Regions from separate parts of the Aquabacterium sp. NJ1 genome, predicted to be linked through region 4. Evidence: predicted binding sites of a transcription regulator. Region 4 holds the regulator's gene; each other region holds the start of a gene.
The links. The regulator FNR, encoded in region 4, switches genes on or off when oxygen is low (the NO sensors DNR and NnrR bind a similar motif). The targets are predictions, from matches to a motif close to TTGATNNNNATCAA.

Region 1: the regulator FNR is predicted to act here: its motif matches at 2,228-2,241, upstream of JY96_RS19635 (nitrite reductase).
Region 2: the regulator FNR is predicted to act here: its motif matches at 3,012-3,025, upstream of JY96_RS22790 (OmpW family protein).
Region 3: the regulator FNR is predicted to act here: its motif matches at 3,405-3,418, upstream of JY96_RS22885 (DUF3149 domain-containing protein).

What each region holds. Positions count from the first base shown of each region.
Region 1 is NZ_JRKM01000001.1:4,551,007-4,555,498, forward strand. It holds gene JY96_RS19625 (cytochrome c) at 1-1, opposite strand, end outside; gene JY96_RS19630 (c-type cytochrome) at 25-336, opposite strand; gene JY96_RS19635 (nitrite reductase) at 362-2,080, opposite strand; gene JY96_RS19640 (DUF481 domain-containing protein) at 2,400-3,188, shown strand; gene JY96_RS19645 (oxygenase MpaB family protein) at 3,214-4,290, opposite strand; gene JY96_RS19650 (AraC family transcriptional regulator) at 4,401-4,492, shown strand, end outside.
Region 2 is NZ_JRKM01000001.1:1,598,449-1,602,940, reverse strand. It holds gene tyrS (tyrosine--tRNA ligase) at 1-863, shown strand, start outside; gene JY96_RS06765 (PEP-CTERM sorting domain-containing protein) at 1,109-1,864, shown strand; gene JY96_RS06760 (PEP-CTERM sorting domain-containing protein) at 2,234-2,977, shown strand; gene JY96_RS22790 (OmpW family protein) at 3,199-4,290, shown strand; gene JY96_RS22785 (outer membrane beta-barrel protein) at 4,328-4,492, shown strand, end outside.
Region 3 is NZ_JRKM01000001.1:3,554,194-3,558,685, reverse strand. It holds gene JY96_RS15285 (chemotaxis response regulator protein-glutamate methylesterase) at 1-969, shown strand, start outside; gene JY96_RS15280 (patatin-like phospholipase family protein) at 1,014-3,347, opposite strand; gene JY96_RS22885 (DUF3149 domain-containing protein) at 3,476-3,643, shown strand; gene JY96_RS22410 (GMC oxidoreductase) at 3,722-4,315, opposite strand; gene JY96_RS22405 (hypothetical protein) at 4,341-4,492, opposite strand, start outside.
Region 4 is NZ_JRKM01000001.1:4,757,525-4,762,016, reverse strand. It holds gene hemN (oxygen-independent coproporphyrinogen III oxidase) at 1-922, opposite strand, end outside; gene fnr (fumarate/nitrate reduction transcriptional regulator Fnr) at 1,116-1,832, shown strand; gene JY96_RS20595 (hypothetical protein) at 1,904-2,191, opposite strand; gene JY96_RS20590 (hypothetical protein) at 2,298-2,555, opposite strand; gene ccoG (cytochrome c oxidase accessory protein CcoG) at 2,577-4,067, opposite strand; gene ccoP (cytochrome-c oxidase, cbb3-type subunit III) at 4,204-4,492, opposite strand, start outside.

The DNA of each region.
Region 1 (4,492 bases), 210 kb from region 4:
TGTTGTTTGCCGCTGAAGGTCCGCTTACTGCGTCTTCAGGATCAGTTCCACGGCCCCCTTGAGGTCGGCGTCGCTGATCTTCTCTGCGGGGTTGGGCGGCATGGGGATGGGGCCCCACACACCCGAACCACCCTTGCGGACCTTCTCGGCCAGCCTGGTGGGCGCTTCCTTGTCGCCCTTGTACTTGGCGGCGATGTCCTTGAAGGCCGGGCCGACCACTTTCTTGTCCTTGGCATGGCAGGCCATGCAGCCCGCCTTGGTCATGGCTTCATCGACGGTGGCCATGCTGCTGCCTGCAGCCAGCGCCAGGGCGCTCAGGATCAGGATACGTTTGATCATGATGTGCTTCCTCGTGTGGGGGTCAATAGATGTCGTTTTGCGTGTTGAACACGTTGAAGTGACCGGTCGGTGTGATCAGGCGAGGGTCCTTGATGACCGCCTTGAGCTTGAGCGTCTTGTCATCGACCACCACGATGGCAGACTGCTTGTCCTTGGCCGACCACACAGAGAACCACACCTCGTCACCGGCCTTGTTGTACTCAGGCTGAACCACGCGCATGGCACCACCGTCCTTGATGCCGGTCCAATCGGCGATTGGCAGGACCGTGAAACCCTTGGCCAGGTTCTTGATGTCGTACACGGCCACGGTGTGCGAGATGGCAGGATCCGGGTTCAGCGGGTTGTCCACATACAGGTGCGTGGATTTCGGGTGGCTCTTGATGAACAGCGAACCGCCGCCCTGGCTCTTGATGGTCTCGACCACCTTCCAGGCCTGCGCCTTGTGGTGCACAGGGTCGGTGCCGATCAGCGAGATGCTGTCGTCACCCAGGTGGCCGGTCGACCACACGGGGCCGTACTTCGCGTGGATGAAGTTGGCGCCACGACCCGGGTGGGGGATCTTGCCGACGTCGATCAGCGCCGCCAGCTTGCCTTCCTTGAGGTCAACGGCCGCGATCTTGTTGGACTGGTTGGCCGCGACCATGAAGTAGCGGTGGGTGGAGTCCAGGCCGCCGTCATGCAGGAAGCGGGCGGTGCCGATCTCGGTGGTCTTGAGTGCATTGATGTCCGAGTAGTCCACCAGCAGGGTCTTGCCGGTTTCCTTCACGTTGACCACGAACTCGGGCTTGAAGTGGGAAGCCACGATCGAGGCCACGCGGGGCTCGGGGTGGTATTCCTGCTTGTCCACCGTCATGCCGCGGGTGGACACGATCTTGAGCGGCTCCAGCGTGTCGCCGCGCATGATGGTGTACTGAGGCGGCCAGTAGCTGCCGGCGATCGCCAGCTTGTCTTCATAACCCTTGTACTTGGAGGTGTCGACCGAGCGGGCTTCCAGGCCCACGCGGATCTCGGCCACGTTATCGGGCTTTTCCATCCACAGGTCGATCATGTTGATCTTGGCGTCGCGGCCGATCACGAACAGGTAGCGACCCGAAGCCGACAGGCGCGAGATGTGCACCGCATAGCCGGTCTTGATGATGTTGATGATCTGCTTGGTGTCGCCATCGATCAGGGCCACCTCGCCGCTGTCACGCAGCGTGGTCGAGAAGATGTTGCTGATGTTGTAGTTGTTCAGCTTCTTGGTGGGGCGCTTGTCTGGTGGGACGATGACCTTCCAGGTCGACTTCATCTGCTCCATGCCGAACTCGGGCGGTGTCGGAGGGTCTTGCTGGATGTAGCGGGCCATCAGGTCCACATCGGCTTCGCTCATTTCGCCCGAGGTCATCCAGTTGGGCATGCCGGCGGGCGAGCCGTAGGCGATGAAGACCTTGAGGTAGTCGGTGCCCTTGCTCAGGGTGATGTCCGGTGTCAGGGGTTTGCCAGTGGCGCCCTTGCGCAGCACGCCGTGGCAACCGGCGCAGCGTTCGAAGTAGATCTTGCGGGCCTTGTCGAACTCCGCCTGGGTCATGGGCGGGGCCTTGGGGTTGCTGCTCTGGTACATCGGCTCGGTGGCCAGTGGCGAAGTACCTGCCTGGTAGTTGATCTCAGGTTGCGAGGGCTTTTTGACCTCTTCAGCCTGGGCCCCGAATGCCAGTGCCACCATCATGGCGGCAGCCAGTCTGGCCATGCGCGGAGTGTTCATCTTGGTTTCTCCAGTATCGATGGGGCCGGCGGACAACCTGGCCCGGTGCTGTGCCGTTGGGGGTGCCAGCGGGTGGTACCTGCTCGGGGTGGCGACATACCCTCAGATAGAGCAAGGGCATGTTCGACCTGGGAAACAGGACTGTCCTTGAAGCAGTTCAAGAAATCAGGCCCCCTGGCCGGCCTGACGCAAAGGGGCGACGGCCGACTCGGCGGCGTTTGAGTTGGCGCAAATGCGCCCGGGCGGCCGGTTGCGAGCCGATCCGGGGCTGGAGTCCGGGCATGATGCTGGCCTGTGTGAATCAGCCTGAGTTGACGGTATGGATGAGATGAAGGGCGGGCGGCGCCAGCGCGGAGGTGGATGGCATGGCCTGCTGGTGGTGACGTATGCCCTGATTGCGCTGATTGGCCTGATGGACCTTGGCGTGGCCCAAGCCGAAACCCCGGTGCAGGACAAGCTGACGGGCGACGTTGACGGGCAATACAGCTACAACAAGTCCGAGTACACCAGCCGCCGGCTGACATTGGCCGCCGACCTGGCCTACCCCATGCCTCAGCGTGAACTGGACGGCGAGCTGCGCTTTGACCGCGAGTACATCAAGGAGGAGGGCGTGCCGCAGGCCATCAACCGGGACCGGTATGACGCCAGCGTGAAGTTCAAGCAGTTCTTCGACGATGAGCCGTATTACCTGTATGTGTCGCCACGCGTGCGTCACAACCGCTTTGGTTACTACCAGTCGGCGCAGGCCATGCGGGTGGGGGCGGGCCGCAAGTTTGGTGGCGATGGCAACTGGAACCTGAGCCTGGAGCTGGGCTCCGGTTACCGCGTGGCCCATTCCGAAGACGATGACAATATCAGCGAGGTGCTCTACACCACCAGTCTGAAGGCTTCCTGGGACATCACGGACCAGCTGTCGCTGAAGTTCAATGGCGTGCAAGAGCAAAGCCGCCGCGAGACCTTCCGCACCATGAGCCTGGCCTTGCGCAACAAGCTGACCAACCACATCGGCTTGAAGTACGAGGTGCTGTACCGCCGATCCTTTCCCTTCGACTCACAAGAGAAGGATGGCGAGTTGTCCGCCGATTTCGGCGTGAGCTACAGCTTCTGACCCTGATCCTGGCTTGGGGCTGGCCTCAGTGCGAGGTCTTGAGGGCGTAGTCCGCCGGTTTGCCCTTGAGCCCCTTGGCCACCAGGTAGCTGAAGTAGCGGCTGCCCGCGCGGACCTCCATGGCACGCCAGCCCGGAATCCGGTAGCGGATGGACGTGGCACGGTGCAGGCCCGCGACCACGCTCAGCACCGCTGCCCACACCGGGTGACGGGGGATGTGCAGCTGATCGGCCCACGCGGAGCCCAGCAGCCGGCGCGACACGGCCTCCAGCGCACCTTGTGGCAAGAAGAAGGGTGATTGCCAGGCCAGCCCCTGGTGCACGGCGGCCACCAGCGTCCGGCTGTTGTCGTCCGGCTTGATCAGATCGCGCTGGAAGTATTGATACAGCCGGGCCTCATCCTCCAGCGTGTCGGGCAGCAGGCTGAGGTCCACGCCCTGCAGGTGGTTGCCCCAGCGCCAGAGCAACTGGTAGCTGCGTGCTTCTTCGTCACTGACGCGCACGCCCAGGCTGCTCATGCTGTTGAGCAGGATGCTGCTGAAGCCCAGCGCGGTGAGGCTCAGTTGCAACTGGTTGATGGGTCCGCCCAATTCGGCATTCGGCCATTGGGTGCGGGTCAGCACATGGTGGCGCACCATGGCATGCAGCAACCTCACGCGGATGATGGCCTGGTGCCCCGGTGCGCCCACCTTCAGGCCACCAGGCTGCATCACCGCATGGACCATGGTTGATGTTTCGAACAGGCGGCGGACCACGTCCTGGCGCAGGCGGCCTGTGTGCAACAGCACTTTGGCCGAACCCGGCGGCGTGTAGGTGATCAGCAGGCTGCCCAGCACGAACGAGGCGATGGACAAGGGCGCACAGCGCAGAAACAGCTCCTGGCCCGCCTGCATGGCGTCCACATCGGCCCAGGACGGCACATGGTTGACGCTGTCCATGAACTGCCGGTAGACGCCGCCTTCCTGATCCGCCAACTGGCGCACCTGGCCCAGAAGGTCGCCATCCCGGCGCCCGTTTTTCATCAAGGCCTCGATCACGGCATCGGCCAGCGCGTCGCCACGTTGGGATAAGTGCTGGTAGGCCTCGGGTGTGGGAAGCGGCACGATGTCACCTTAGTTGTTCATTACGATGGGCCCAGCTTAGTGAGCGGCCCGGCGGCTTGTCTTGACCGGGTTGACAGGGCGTTTTGACACCGCGAAGCGATTTTGGGGAGATGACCATCACCGTGCTGACTGCCGCAGGCTTTTATCTGCGTTACCTGCTTGACGCGCTGGCTGGCCTGGGTGTGGATCTGTCGGCAGACCT
Region 2 (4,492 bases), 3.2 Mb from region 4:
TGGACCCGGGCAAGACCGAGATTCGCTACAACAGCGAATGGTGCGATGCCCTGGGCGCGCGCGGCATGATCCAGCTCGCCAGCCGCTACACCGTGGCCCGCATGATGGAGCGCAACGACTTCCATGACCGCTTCCATGCCGGGACCTCGATCAGCGTGCACGAGTTCCTCTACCCGCTGATGCAGGGCTATGACTCGGTCGCGCTCAAGTCCGACCTGGAGCTGGGCGGCACCGACCAGAAGTTCAACCTGCTGATGGGGCGCCATCTGCAGGCCGAGTATGGCCAGGAGCCCCAGTGCATCCTGACCATGCCCTTGCTGGAAGGCCTGGACGGCGTCGAGAAGATGTCCAAGTCCAAGAACAACTACATCGGCATCAGCGAAGCGCCCAACGAGATGTTCGGCAAGCTCATGAGCATCAGCGACGACCTGATGTGGAAGTACTTCACCCTGCTGAGCTTCCGCCCCATGGATGACATCGCGCGCCTCAAGGCCGAATGCGCGGCTGGCCGCAACCCGCGCGACGCCAAGGTCATGCTGGGCCAGGAAATCGTGGCGCGCTTCCACAGCGTGCAGGCCTCTGAAGACGCGCTGGTGGATTTCGTCAACCGATCCAAGGGTGGCGTGCCCGACGACATTCCTGAAGTGACGCTGACCTTGCCCGAGGGCGGGCTGGCCATTGGCCAGTTGCTCAAGCAGGCGGGCCTGGTGCCTTCCACCAGCGAAGCGCTGCGCATGATCGACCAGGGTGGCGTGCGCATCGACGGCACGCCCGTCAGCGACCGCGGCCTCAAGCTGGGGCAGGGCGTTTGCGTCGTGCAGGTCGGCAAACGCAAATTTGCCAAAGTGACCTTGCAGGGCTGATTTCACCCATCTCGGGGGTAACCCCCCCACCTGAACAAGGGGGTGAGTTCCCCACTCTTTGGCGACCCTGCGCATTAGTTCACACCAGGTAGAGCGACCCACCGTTGTGCCCCATCTGAGCGGCCGATAAGCTTCGTAACAACAGAGATCGAAAGATCGATGCAGTCAAAGGAAGTTACCGGACGCCAGTTGATTGCAAGCCAGTTTGTGTTGCAAAAGGTCCGTTACCCTGAGTGGAGATCAATATGAAATTTGCCTTGAAGAGTATCGTCGCCGCCACCGCCTTCGTTGCAGCCGGCATGGCCAGCGCCGCCAGCGTGACCGTCCCCGCCAACACGGCCTACAACGGCCTGAGCTTTTCGGGGGCGGGCTCCTTGTCCTTCAGCGCTGACCTGCTGGGCGCGCTGGACACCGGCAAGGTCTCCGTTGCCGGCTACGGTGCGGCTACTGCCACCGTGACCAAGGACTCCGATGGCTATTACACCCAGGTTTCGGCTGCGGCACCGATCACCGCCCTGACCATCGACTCCTCGACCTATAACGTGATGAGTGCGGCCACCTCTGGCGGCGCCACCCAGACCGCCCCCGTGCTCAAGAGCGTGTCCAGCGGCGGCTCGCTGACCGTGACCGACCTGAACGTCGACCTGGCCAACAAGAAGGTCTACGCCACCATCATCGGCGGCAACGGCGTGGGTACCCTGAACAACTTCTACCTGTGGGACATCGGCAGCATCACCGGCGCCACCAGTGTCACTGGCGCGGGTTCGTTCACCACCACGATGACCGGCCTTTCCATCACCTCGGCGGGCTTCAACACCTTTGTGCAATCTCTGGGGCTGCTGAACCTGGGCAAGAGCGCCCTGTCTGGCGTGACGGACTTCGGCACCATCACCTCCACGATCGTCGCCAAGAACGTCGCGGTCGTGCCCGAGCCCTCTACCTACGCGCTGATGGCGCTTGGCTTGGTCGGCATGGGTGTGGTGGCCCGCCGCCGCAAGTAACGGCGCTGTATCAGGGGTTGCCAACCCCGCTCAAAGGGTTACATGTGCAAGCCGCTCTGGTCGAAAGGCCAGGCGGCTTTTTTCGCGACAAGTCTGGCGCGCATACGCCCTCTCTCCTAGGGGCGATTTCAACCTGTCTCGGGGGTAACCCCTACACCCGAATGCGGGGGAATCCGGTCGGAACTGGTGTTTTCCTGACCCTTCGTGTACGTGTTTGAGGGGCAACAGCCGTTGTGTCCGTGAACTATTGCCCGGTATGCTTGTGACGAACAGACATCGAAAGACCAGTCTGTGCTCGTCAAAGGAAGACGCGGATGCCTTCTGACAGCTGAGAAGTTTCAAAGGGCCGCTTTAAAGTGGAGAAAAGACATGAAATTTGCAATGAAGAGCATCGTCGCTGCTGCAGCATTTGTGGCAGTTGGCGTTGCCAGCGCCGCCAGCGTGACCGTTCCCGTGGGCACGGTCTACAACGGCCTGTCCTTCACCGGTTCTGGCTCGCTGTCGTTCAGCGCTGACCTGCTGGGCGCTCTGGACACCGGGAAGGTTTCCGTGGCTGGCTACGGTGCTGCTACCGCTACCGTTCTGAAGGACTCTGACGGTTTCTACACCGAGGCTTCTGCTTCGGCTCCGATCACCGCTCTGACCATCGACACCGCCACGAACGCCGTTCTGTCTGCTGCTACCACCGGTGGCGCTACCCAGACCGCTCCTGTGCTGAAGAGCGTGTCCAGCGGCGGTTCGCTGACCGTGACCGACCTGAACGTTGACCTGGCCAACAAGAAGGTCTACGCCACGATCATCGGCGGCAACGGCGTGGGCACCCTGAACAACTTCTACCTGTGGGACATCGGTTCCATCACTGGCGACACCACGGTTGCTGGTGCTGGCACCTACACCACGACGCTGACTGGCCTGTCGATCACCACCGACGGTTTCAACAAGTTCGTGACGTCCCTGGGGCTGCTGAACCTGGGCAAGTCGGCTCTGATGGGCGTGACTGACTTCGGTACGATCACTTCCACGATCACCGCTGTGCCTGAGCCTTCGAGCTACGCTCTGATGGGCCTGGGCTTGGCTGGTATGGGCCTGGTGGCTCGTCGCCGCGCCAAGTAATTGGTCGTCTGAATCAGGGTGTACCTCGTGCATCCTGATTTCAGTCAAGAGCCGCTCACGCTCTGCGCCGAGCGGCTTTTTCTTTGGTGTTGTGGTTAGATATTTACATCAATTGACTTTTGCAGCCCGGCTGGTACAAAGTCACAGATTCCGCCTGTCCAGGCTATTTGATCAAAATTGTTGCCACCGTCGCGGTGGGTGTGGTTAATTGAGGAGACGACATGAAATTTTCAGCCTTGTCGCGAACGGGGTTCGCGGTGGCTTTGTCTGCAGTGCTGGCTTCGATGGTGGCTCCGGCTCAAGCCGAGACTGTGGACAGTATTTTCGCGAAGGTGTCGCCCTCGGTTCGTGATCGGATGTTTTTCCGGTTGAATTACATCCGCGCGAATGTAAAAACAACCTCTGGCAATACTTATGATGTAACGGGCCCCGTTGTTGCGACAGATGAAATCAAGAATCGACTTGGTTCGGGTAATCCAACTTTTACCTCCAGCAACGGGATTAGTAAGAATCAGTTTAATACGCTGAATACAAGTCTGTTTAGTCAAATTCCTGGAGTGGGTGCAATTCCTGATGATGTTGCCTCGGGCTATACCTGTGAGGCTAGTGGGATAGGAACCCCCTGTGGAATCAAGGCGCGCGGGCAAGCCATGGTTGGTACCCCAGCCGTTTCCGTTGGGTATTATCTGGATGATGAGCTTAGCTGGGTGCTCGAAGCCTATGTGTTGGCTGCGCCACTCAAAGTTGATATCTACGGTGATGGTGCAAATCACCTCAATGGTCAAAAAATCGTTAGTTTAAAAATGTTGCCACCTACGGCGGTGTTGGGGCGATATTTCGGGGCAGCAAAAGATCAAATTCGACCATTCTTGGGATTTGGTGCTTCCTATGCGATGTTTTTTGATGCTAGAGCCACCGATTATTTGAATGCATATCAAGGAGGGGCGAGCGCAGGAGATACGACGGTTACGGTTGAGAACGTGCTGGGTTGGGGGCCTTTCTTGGGCTTGAAGGCTAATATTGATGAATCATGGCATGCTAGTATCAGCGTCGGTAAGCTTCGATACAAAACGGATGCGACGCTGACTACTCGTAATACAACTATTACGAGCGGCTCTGATGTTTTGAAGGATTACGGTCCAAGGTTGGCCTACACCATCGAAAATAGTCCTGTGTCTACTACAGCCTTGATGTGCGACCTCGCTAAGCAGAAATTTGGCAATAGTACCTGTAATCTTGGGACTTACGTGCGGAAGACGTCGACCACTTTGGATAACACGCTGTTTACCTTTGGCGTGGGACGATCTTTCTGATCGTGCCTTGTATTTTCTAATTTTTCAAGGACGTTCTATGAAGCGCGTTTTGGCTGTCGTAACAGCATTTTTCTCGCTGGTGCCCGCTGCCTACTCTCAAGGCTATGCTGGCGCTGTTTATTCCTTCACTAATGTTGATTTTGGTTGCCCTTCTGCTGGAGGGTGCGATAAGTCGGCAAAAGGGTGGAAGTTTTATGGGGGG
Region 3 (4,492 bases), 1.2 Mb from region 4:
CCCGACGTGATCACGCTGGACGTGGAGATGCCCCGCATGGACGGCATCGACTTCCTGTCCAAGCTGATGCGCCTGCGCCCCATGCCCGTGGTGATGGTGTCGACGCTGACCGAGCGCGGCGCCGATGTGACGCTCAAGGCGCTGGAGCTGGGCGCCATCGACTTCGTGGCCAAGCCCAAGATCGGCGTGGCCGATGGGCTCAAGCTGCTGGCCGACGACATCACGGACAAGATCCGCATTGCCTCGAAGGCCCGTATCCATCGGCTGGCCACGCCGAGCACCGTGGCCGCACCTGCTGCGGGTAGCGCTGCGACCAATGCGGCGGCACCCCGCCCTGCGCCGGTGGCCTCGCCCAGCCTGGGTCGCCTGTCCACCGAGAAGATCATCTTCATTGGTGCCTCCACGGGCGGCACCGAAGCCACCAAGGAAGTGCTGATCACGCTGCCGGCGGACTCGCCTGCCGTGGTGATCACCCAGCACATGCCCCCCGGCTTCACGCGCAACTATGCCAACCGCCTGGATGGCCTGTGCAAGATCAGCGTCAAGGAAGCGAGCGATGGCGAGCGCATCCTGCCCGGCCATGCCTACATCGCACCAGGCGGCATGCACCTGAGCGTGGAGCGCTCGGGCGCCAACTACATCGCCCGCGTGCAGGACGGTGACCCGGTGAACCGCCACAAGCCCAGCGTGGAGGTGCTGTTCAAGTCGGCCGCCCGCATCGTGGGGCCCAATGCGATTGGCGTGATGCTCACGGGCATGGGCGCCGATGGTGCCAAGGCCATGCGCGAGATGCGCGACGCCGGCGCCTATTGCGTGGCCCAGGACGAAGCCAGCTGCGTGGTGTTCGGCATGCCGCGTGAAGCCATTGCCGCGGGCGCCGTCAACGAGATCCTGCCGCTCAACAAGATCACGGCCCACGTGCTGGACCACCTGCGCGCCACGGTGGGCCAGGCGCTCAGCCGCGTCTGATCCACAGGCGGCTCAAAGGCGGCCCCACGCTGCCGGCCCAGGCCTCAGGGCCGGCCGACGAAGAGCATCAAGGTCGGCCCCACCACGGGGCTGTGCACCACGGCCAGGTACACCGGCCCGAAGGCCGTGTCCGCGCCCAGGTACAGGCTCATGCCGGTGCGCTTCTTGCCCCGGCCCACGTCCTCGGGCTTGTCCCAGGCATTGCCCACTTCAAAGCTGCTGCCCAAAAACAGGCCGCGTGTGAGCGCCATGTCCGTCAGGCGGACCATGTAGCCCAGGCGCAGCAAGGCAATCTGCTGGCCGCTGACCTGGAAGGGCGCATAGCCCGACAGCATCTGGAAGCCACCCAGGCCATAACGCGGGATGTCCGGGCTGACGCCATCAGACAGGCCCAGCCTGGCGCCCAGGTTGAGCGTGTGCGTGCCCCAGCTGTGTACCGTCTGTGCCTGCAACTCCAGGTGCCGCACACGCCCTTCAGGGCCTGGTGAATCACCCCGGCGCAGGCTGCGGCCCTGCATCCAGTTGCCCTCCACACGCCAGCCATGCGTGGGGAAGAAGGCGTTGTCCAGCTGGTCGAACACGGTCTTGATGCGCCAGCCGCGCTCGCGCCAGCGGGCCACACGCGAGGCCGCATCGTCACCGCGCGCCAAGGCATAGTCGGCCGAGGTCAGCGTCGGGCCATCACGCCAGGCCTCGTCGACCAGTCCCAGGCGCACCTCGCCCAGCTCGCGCCAGTTGGCACCGACGTCCAGGTTGTAGCTGGTGATGCTGCGTTCGACCTCGGCGGCCAGCTCGCCATCCGGGTCCAGGTAGTAAGACAGCGTGCGCCGCTGCGTCGACAACGAGCCGGCCATGAAACCGCTGAGCCCGTCCGGCAAGCGCCAGCTGGTGGGGCGATACAGCTCGGTGCCCAGCGCGGGCGAGGTGCCCAGGCGCAGGAAGTTGCGCCATTCGGTGCCCGCGTTGTCCAGCCAGTGACGGTTGTGCACCAGCTTGAGGTTGAACGCGCTGCGCCCGCGGTTGTCGGCACTGAAATCCAGGCCCATCTGCAGGTAGTCCGGCCCCCAGGTCTTTTCCTTGAGGTCAAAGACCAGGCCTTCCTTGCCATCCGGGGTGCGCACCAGCCGGTAGTCGGTGCGCTGGTAGTCGCCAGAAGCCGCCAGCACGGTGATGTCGCGCTCAGCCTTGGCCACATCGAACACTTCACCGGGCTGCGTCTGCAGAATGTCGGGGCGAGTTTCAGGATGCGTCAGCTGCGTGCCCTCGAAGCGCACGAAGGTCAGCGGCACCGCCTGGGTCATGCGCTTGACGCGTTGCGCCTTCCAGGCCGCGTAGTCAGCCTCGCTGAGCTTGAGGTCCTGCATGCGCAGCACCATGGCCTCGGCCTGCAACTCGCCCAGCCGCATGAATTCGGGCGCGCGGTTGAAGTCGGCTGCCGTCAGGCCTTCCAGCGTGGGGTCGATCAGCACGTCCTGCGGCGTGAGCGTGGCCAGGCTCTGGCGCACGTTCTGCTCGGTCAGGATGTTGATCATCTGGGCCGTCACCCCGGTCAGCGAGGACAAGGTCTCGCGCTTGGCCAGGGGCGTGCCGATGTTGACCACGATGAGGCGCTGCGCGCCCAGTTGCCGGGCCACATCCACCGGCGTGTTGTTGACCAGGCCGCCATCACCCAGGATGCGGCCATTGACCTCGACGGGCGCGAACACACCCGGCACCGACATGCTGGAACGCAAGGCCGTGGCCAGATCGCCGTCCTTGAGGATCACGGCCTGGCCGGACTCCATGTCCGTGGCCACCGCCCGAAACGGTGTGGGCAGGTCGTCAAAGGTCTTGATGTGGCGGGCCGACAAGGTCAGGCGCCGCAGGTGCGATTCCAGGCCTCGGCTGGAGATGGAGCCGATCGGGGCCTTGAGCCCATCCGGGCCCACGCCGATCTCGATCAGCGGCGAGACCTCGAAGTCCTGCTCCTTGCGGCGCTGCGACAGCTCGCGGCGGTCCACCCGGCTGGCGAACACATTGTCCCAGTCCAGCTTGCGCACCTCGGCCTCGACCTCGCGCGCCGACAAGCCGCTGGCATACAGCCCGCCCACGATGGCACCCATGGAGGTGCCAGCGATCACGTCAACGGGGATGCGCTCGCGCTCCAGCACCTTGAGCACGCCCACGTGGGCCAGGCCACGCGCGCCGCCACCCGACAGCACCAGGCCGATGCGCGGGCGGTTCAGCACAGGGGGGATGCCCTGGGTTGCCGAGGCCGTGCCGGAAGGCAGCACCTGCGGCCCTTGCTGTGCCTGCGCAGTTGCCCACAAGGCCAGGCCAATCAGGCCCAGGCAGAGTGAACGGCTGGCACGACAAGACAGGATGCGAATGGCTTGCATCCACGCATTGTGCCGTGTCAAATCCTTCGGTACGGTGGGGGGTTTCAAGTCTCAGGCTTGATGTGGATCAGAGCGTATCGGGCGCAACAGGCGTCAGATCAACCCTGTGATTTGAACGGAGAACAACCATGCACGCCTGGATTGACTTTTTCACCACCGACTATGGCCTGATGAGTCTGGCCGTGATTGCCTTCATGTTCGTGATGCTGGGCTACATCTACCACTACGTGGCCAAGCATGTGAAGGAAGACACCGAGCGCCACGACCGCCTGGTGCGCGAAGCCCATGGTGGTTGACTGACACAGGCTGTTGGCCTGACATTCTGGTTCATCCAGGCCGGTGACCCGGGATGGGTGACCGGCCCGCGCCTCTCTTTACCGCGACTGCGCGATGATCCGCTCGATGCTGCGCTCTGCGAACGCCATCGTCGACAAGGTCGGGTTTGCCACCAGTGAATCCGGGAACATGGACGAGTCCATCACGTACATGCCCGGGCAGCTCTTGACCTCGCCGAGGTTACCCGTAGCCAGGCCGAGCGAGCAACCACCCAGTGGGTGGCAAGTGGCGTTATCCTCTTCCGTCTTGCCGCCAAGCCAACGCTTGTTGTACGTAGCGCCGTTGGCCTTGTTGATGCGGTCATAAACGGCGTGCCCGCTCGTGACCGGCTCGGTCTTCGCACTGCTGGGCCACTGCGGAACGGACTGATTGGTCTGAGCGTCGAAACTGAACCTGCCCAATTCTGGCGTCTGCGTCATGGAGAAGTTCGGTGAGTACACCTGCTGCTTGCGATGATCCAGCGCGTCAATGCCAGTACAAGGCGACACCGAAGTCTTGGTGCCCATTGGCGTGAACACGTAGCGAACCATGAAAATCTTGCCATGGGAACGCCAACGCGTGCCCCCGTACTCGTTGAGATCCGGCAAGGTGCCTGTCGCGCGGTACTTGACCAGCAACTGCGTCGTCCCCATGCTGCCGCCGCCCAGGGGCAGGCGATCACAATTGATGTGCGCGCGTGGACAGCACCGCGCCCCTCGCATCTATCTGCTTGGTCGACACATGGTAGCGCCCATCCTCGCCCCGCGTGATGGAGGCGGCCTCGGTCAAAGGCTGGATGCTGGCCAGACCGGTGCCCACGGCCTCGGCCA
Region 4 (4,492 bases):
CGAAGTGATCCATGCCGATGTAGTCGTAATCCGACGCGCCAAAGTGGTTGATGGCCATCGACAGCATGCCGATCTTGTCCTCGGCCTTGGGCAAGGCCGCTGCGTCAATGCGGCGCTGCGGCTTGAAGCGCTGCGGCAGGTGGGCGTAGGCATACAGCGCGACACGATCCGGCTTCAGGCTGGTGACCTGATTGAGCGTACGCTGAAAGCTCTCCAGCGATTGCTTGGGCAAGCCGTAGATCAGGTCCATGTTGATGGACTCGAAGCCCTCGGCGCGCGCCGCCTGCATCAACTCGGCGACCTGCTCGAAGGGCTGCACGCGGTGCACGGCATGCTGGACGTGCGGGTCAAAGTCCTGAACCCCAAAGCTCAGGCGGTTGAAACCCATGGCTGCCAGGCGCTTGAGGCGCGAGGCATCAATCGTCCGCGGGTCGATTTCGATCGAATATTCACCACCTGGCACAAAGCGGAACGCCGACTGCAAGGTGGCCAGCAGGCCCTCCAGCTCGTCGTCGGTCAGGAAGGTCGGGCTACCGCCACCGAAGTGCAGCTGGGACACCGCTTGCCCACGGCCCAGTTGCGCCACCACCAATTCGATTTCCGTGCGCAGCGCGTCCAGGTATTCCAGCGCGCGCTCGTGGTGCTTGGTAATCACCTTGTTGCAAGCGCAGTAATAACAAACCGACTCGCAAAACGGAATGTGCACATAGATGGACAGCGGCGTAGCCGCGCCACCCACCGCACCACCGCCCTCCACGCGTTGCTGCAGGGCTTGCAGGTACTGCGCGGGGCCGTACGCCTCCACGAAGCGGTCTGCCGTCGGGTAGGAGGTGTAGCGCGGACCGCTTACGTCCAGGCGAGACAGCATCTCGCGGGAAATCGCGGGCGCAACGTGATTTGATAGCAGGACCGGTTCACTCATGCCGGGGACTGTGCCAAACTGTCGCCTAGTTGGGTTGATCTGGCTCAAGGTCGGCGACACGGAAGCAGCAACAATCGGGCAACCTTTGAGGTTCCTCATGCTGAACAGTACATTTCCCATCGCAGACGTTTCTGACTCGACCGCCCAACAACATTCCTGTCATCACGACCAAGGCGGCGCGTCTGGCTGTTCCATGAAATACGACACATTCAAAGTAGCCTGTTCGAGTTGCAACCTGCGCGAGTTGTGCCTGCCTGTGGGCTTGTCGCAACCCCAGTTGTCGCACCTTGACTCCCTGGTGGCCACACGCAAGACCGTCAAGCGCGGTGACGCGCTGTTCCACACGGGTGACCCCTTCCGCTCGGTCTATGCCGTGCGGACGGGTTTCTTCAAGACACGCGTTTCATCTGAAGATGGGCGTGATCAAGTGACTGGCTTCCAGATGGCCGGCGAACTGCTGGGGCTGGACGGCATCAGCACCGACCGCCACGCCTGTGATGCCATCGCCCTGGAAGACTCCCAGGTCTGCGTGATCCCCTACTCGCAACTGGAAGACCTGTCGCGCGAGTTCTCGGACCTGCAGCACCAGTTCCACAAGATCATGAGCCGCGAAATTGTGCGCGACCACGGCGTGATGCTGCTTTTGGGCAGCATGCGCGCGGAAGAACGCCTGGCGGCCTTCTTGCTGAACCTGACCCAGCGTCTGCACGCACGCGGCTTCTCCGCGTCTGCGCTGGTGCTGCGCATGACGCGTGAAGAAATTGGCAGCTACCTGGGGCTGAAGCTGGAAACCGTCAGCCGTACCTTCTCCAAGTTCCAGGAAGAAGGCTTGCTGGAAGTGAAGCAGCGCGACATCCGCATCACGGATGAAGCCGGCTTGCGCGCGCTGGTCAACAGCGTGCGCTGCTGACGCATCAATACTGCCGATACCGCCGGCACCACCCAAAAAGCAAAGGCCCGCACTCAGCGGGCCTTTTTCATTCAAGCGTGGTTGTGCACCTGCTGGCGGCGTGCATGGCGACGCACTCTGCGCGCATGCGCGGGAGAGTCAGACACCCGCATCATCCAGTGGCTGAGCAGCGACGATAGCGTCACCAAACCCCAGAACACGAAGAACGCGAGACTGTAGGTTGTCTGGGCATCAGGTTGCCACTGACCGATCCGCAACTGGGTCGGGTCAACCCACGAAAACACCACCATCTCTAGAACCCCTGCAATCAGGAAAGCAGGCCACAAGATCTGGGCAGCGTGCAGTACGCGCTGTGTCATTCGGTTCTCCTTCGTTGAACTGGGACACAAGTCACATATTCCTACGACGGGTCACACAACGAGCGAGGAATAACCCCTAAATAAGGGGGCATACCCCCTAGGGGTTTTACCGATCCACGGACTCGCGAGACTGTTCAGCAGAATGGTTGCGCGCCTGGATGGCGGGTGCCTCGGATGGCGCCCTCACCTGGCCAACAGACGTGTCCAGCACCGGGTCGACGTGCTTGATGGCCAACGAAGCCGTGAACAAGGAAGCCACCACCACGGCGGCCGGGCCACCAAACACCATCCACACGATGGGATAGCGCCACCAGGGCTTCGATTGCTCGATGTTGGCGACTGCGTTGTTTTCAACTTGAGACATGCTTACTCCTGCAAGGTGCGCTCAGCGAGGCACCATGAATGTCGACTTTTCCCGAACGTCGACCTGAGGCCGATCACCCTGGCGAAGCTGCTCCACCACCACGGTCATGCCGAAGGCGCCGGAGCCCATGCGCGCGGCCACTTCTGGCGGCACCCGAACAGCGATGGGCACCCACCGCGCTTCCGCCGGGCCCAGCACTAACTCGTCACCACCCTTGACGATGGACTGGCTGAGCTGCTCCACACCCACGCGGTACTTCTGAACCGATTCGCTGGCATTCATCAGCTGGATCCGATAGACGTTCTCGACGAAACCATCGTCCACGATGCGGGCGAGCGCCCCACGGTCACGGACCACGTCCACACGGAACGGCGGGCGGGAATACAAACTGGTGAGGAAAGCGCCCACGACGATCAGCAGAATGGTCGTGTAGATGAGCACGCGAGGGCGGGTGACGCGGCCCCACATTTCCTTGCGGCCCCAACCGTTGTCCAGCGCATTGAGCGTGGCGTAACGGATCAGGCCACGCGGCGCGCCCATCTTGTCCATCACCGAATCGCACACGTCGATACAGGCCGCACAGCCGATGCACTCGTACTGCAAGCCCTTGCGGATGTCGATGCCGGTCGGGCAGACCTGCACGCACAGTGTGCAGTCGATGCAATCGCCCTGCCCCTTGGACTGTGCGTCCGTCTTGCGGGAACGTGCCCCACGGGGTTCGCCACGTTTGGCGTCATAGCTGATGATCAGCGTGTCGCGGTCGAACATGGCGCTCTGGAAGCGCGCGTACGGGCACATGTACTTGCACACTTGCTCGCGCATGAAGCCCGCGTTGCCGTAAGTCGCGAAGCCGTAGAACAGCACCCAGAAGATTTCCCAGGGACCCATGCCGAAGGACACGACCTCGGCGCCCAGGACACGGATCGGGGTGAAATAGCCCACGAAGGTATAGCCCGTCCACAGCGCCAAGGTGAGCCAGGCGGCATGCTTGGCCACCTTGCGCCCGAGCTTTTCGGCCGTCCAGGGCGATTTATCCATCTTCATGCGCTTGGCACGGCTACCCTCGATCTTGTTTTCGATCCACATGAACATTTCCGTGTAGACCGTTTGAGGGCAGGCGTAACCGCACCACAGGCGGCCCGCCACCGTGGTGAACAGAAAGAGCCCGTAAGCCGAGATGACCAGCAACGCAGTCAGGTAGATGAAGTCCTGCGGGTACAGGACCAGGTTGAACATGTAGAAGCGCCGCGTGCCGAGATCAAACAGCACAGCCTGACGGTCATTCCAGCTCAACCAGGGGGTGCCGTAGAAAGCAAGCTGGGTCACGAAGATCAAGACCACGCGCCAGTTGCGAAACCAGCCTTCTACTTCGCGCGCATAGATCTTCTCGCTCTTCTTGTAGAGCGACACCACCTCCTCCCGACGTGCGTCGCTTTGAGGCGGCGTGGTCTCGGCGGCCTGAATGGGAATGATGCGCTTGGGCGCTGGGGTGGAGGGGCTTGTATCGGTCATGGCACAAAAACGAAAAAGCGGTGAACCCGACGAATACCCTACAGGGTATCACTACGCATGGTTCACCGCCTGACTTTAGCCCTCCGCTTGATCGAGATCAAGCGAATGACAGGGCCTGATTGCTGGCATCAAGGCCTCATTGAGCCTGTGCTGTCTGGGTCGTGTGCGACAGGCTCCAGACGTAGCCAGCCAACAGCTTGATCTGGTCTTCAGACAGGCGAGTTTCCTGTGCCGGCATGATGTTGAGCTTGCCCTTGTTGACCATGTTCATGATGGCCTCTTCGCCGAAACCATGCAGCCAGATCTTGTCTGTCAGGTTGGGCGCGCCAATGGCCTGATTGCCCTTGCCGTCCGCACCGTGACAAGCGGCACACACCTGCTTGAACTTGGCCTTGCCCAGTTCAGCCATGATGGAGTTGTGACCA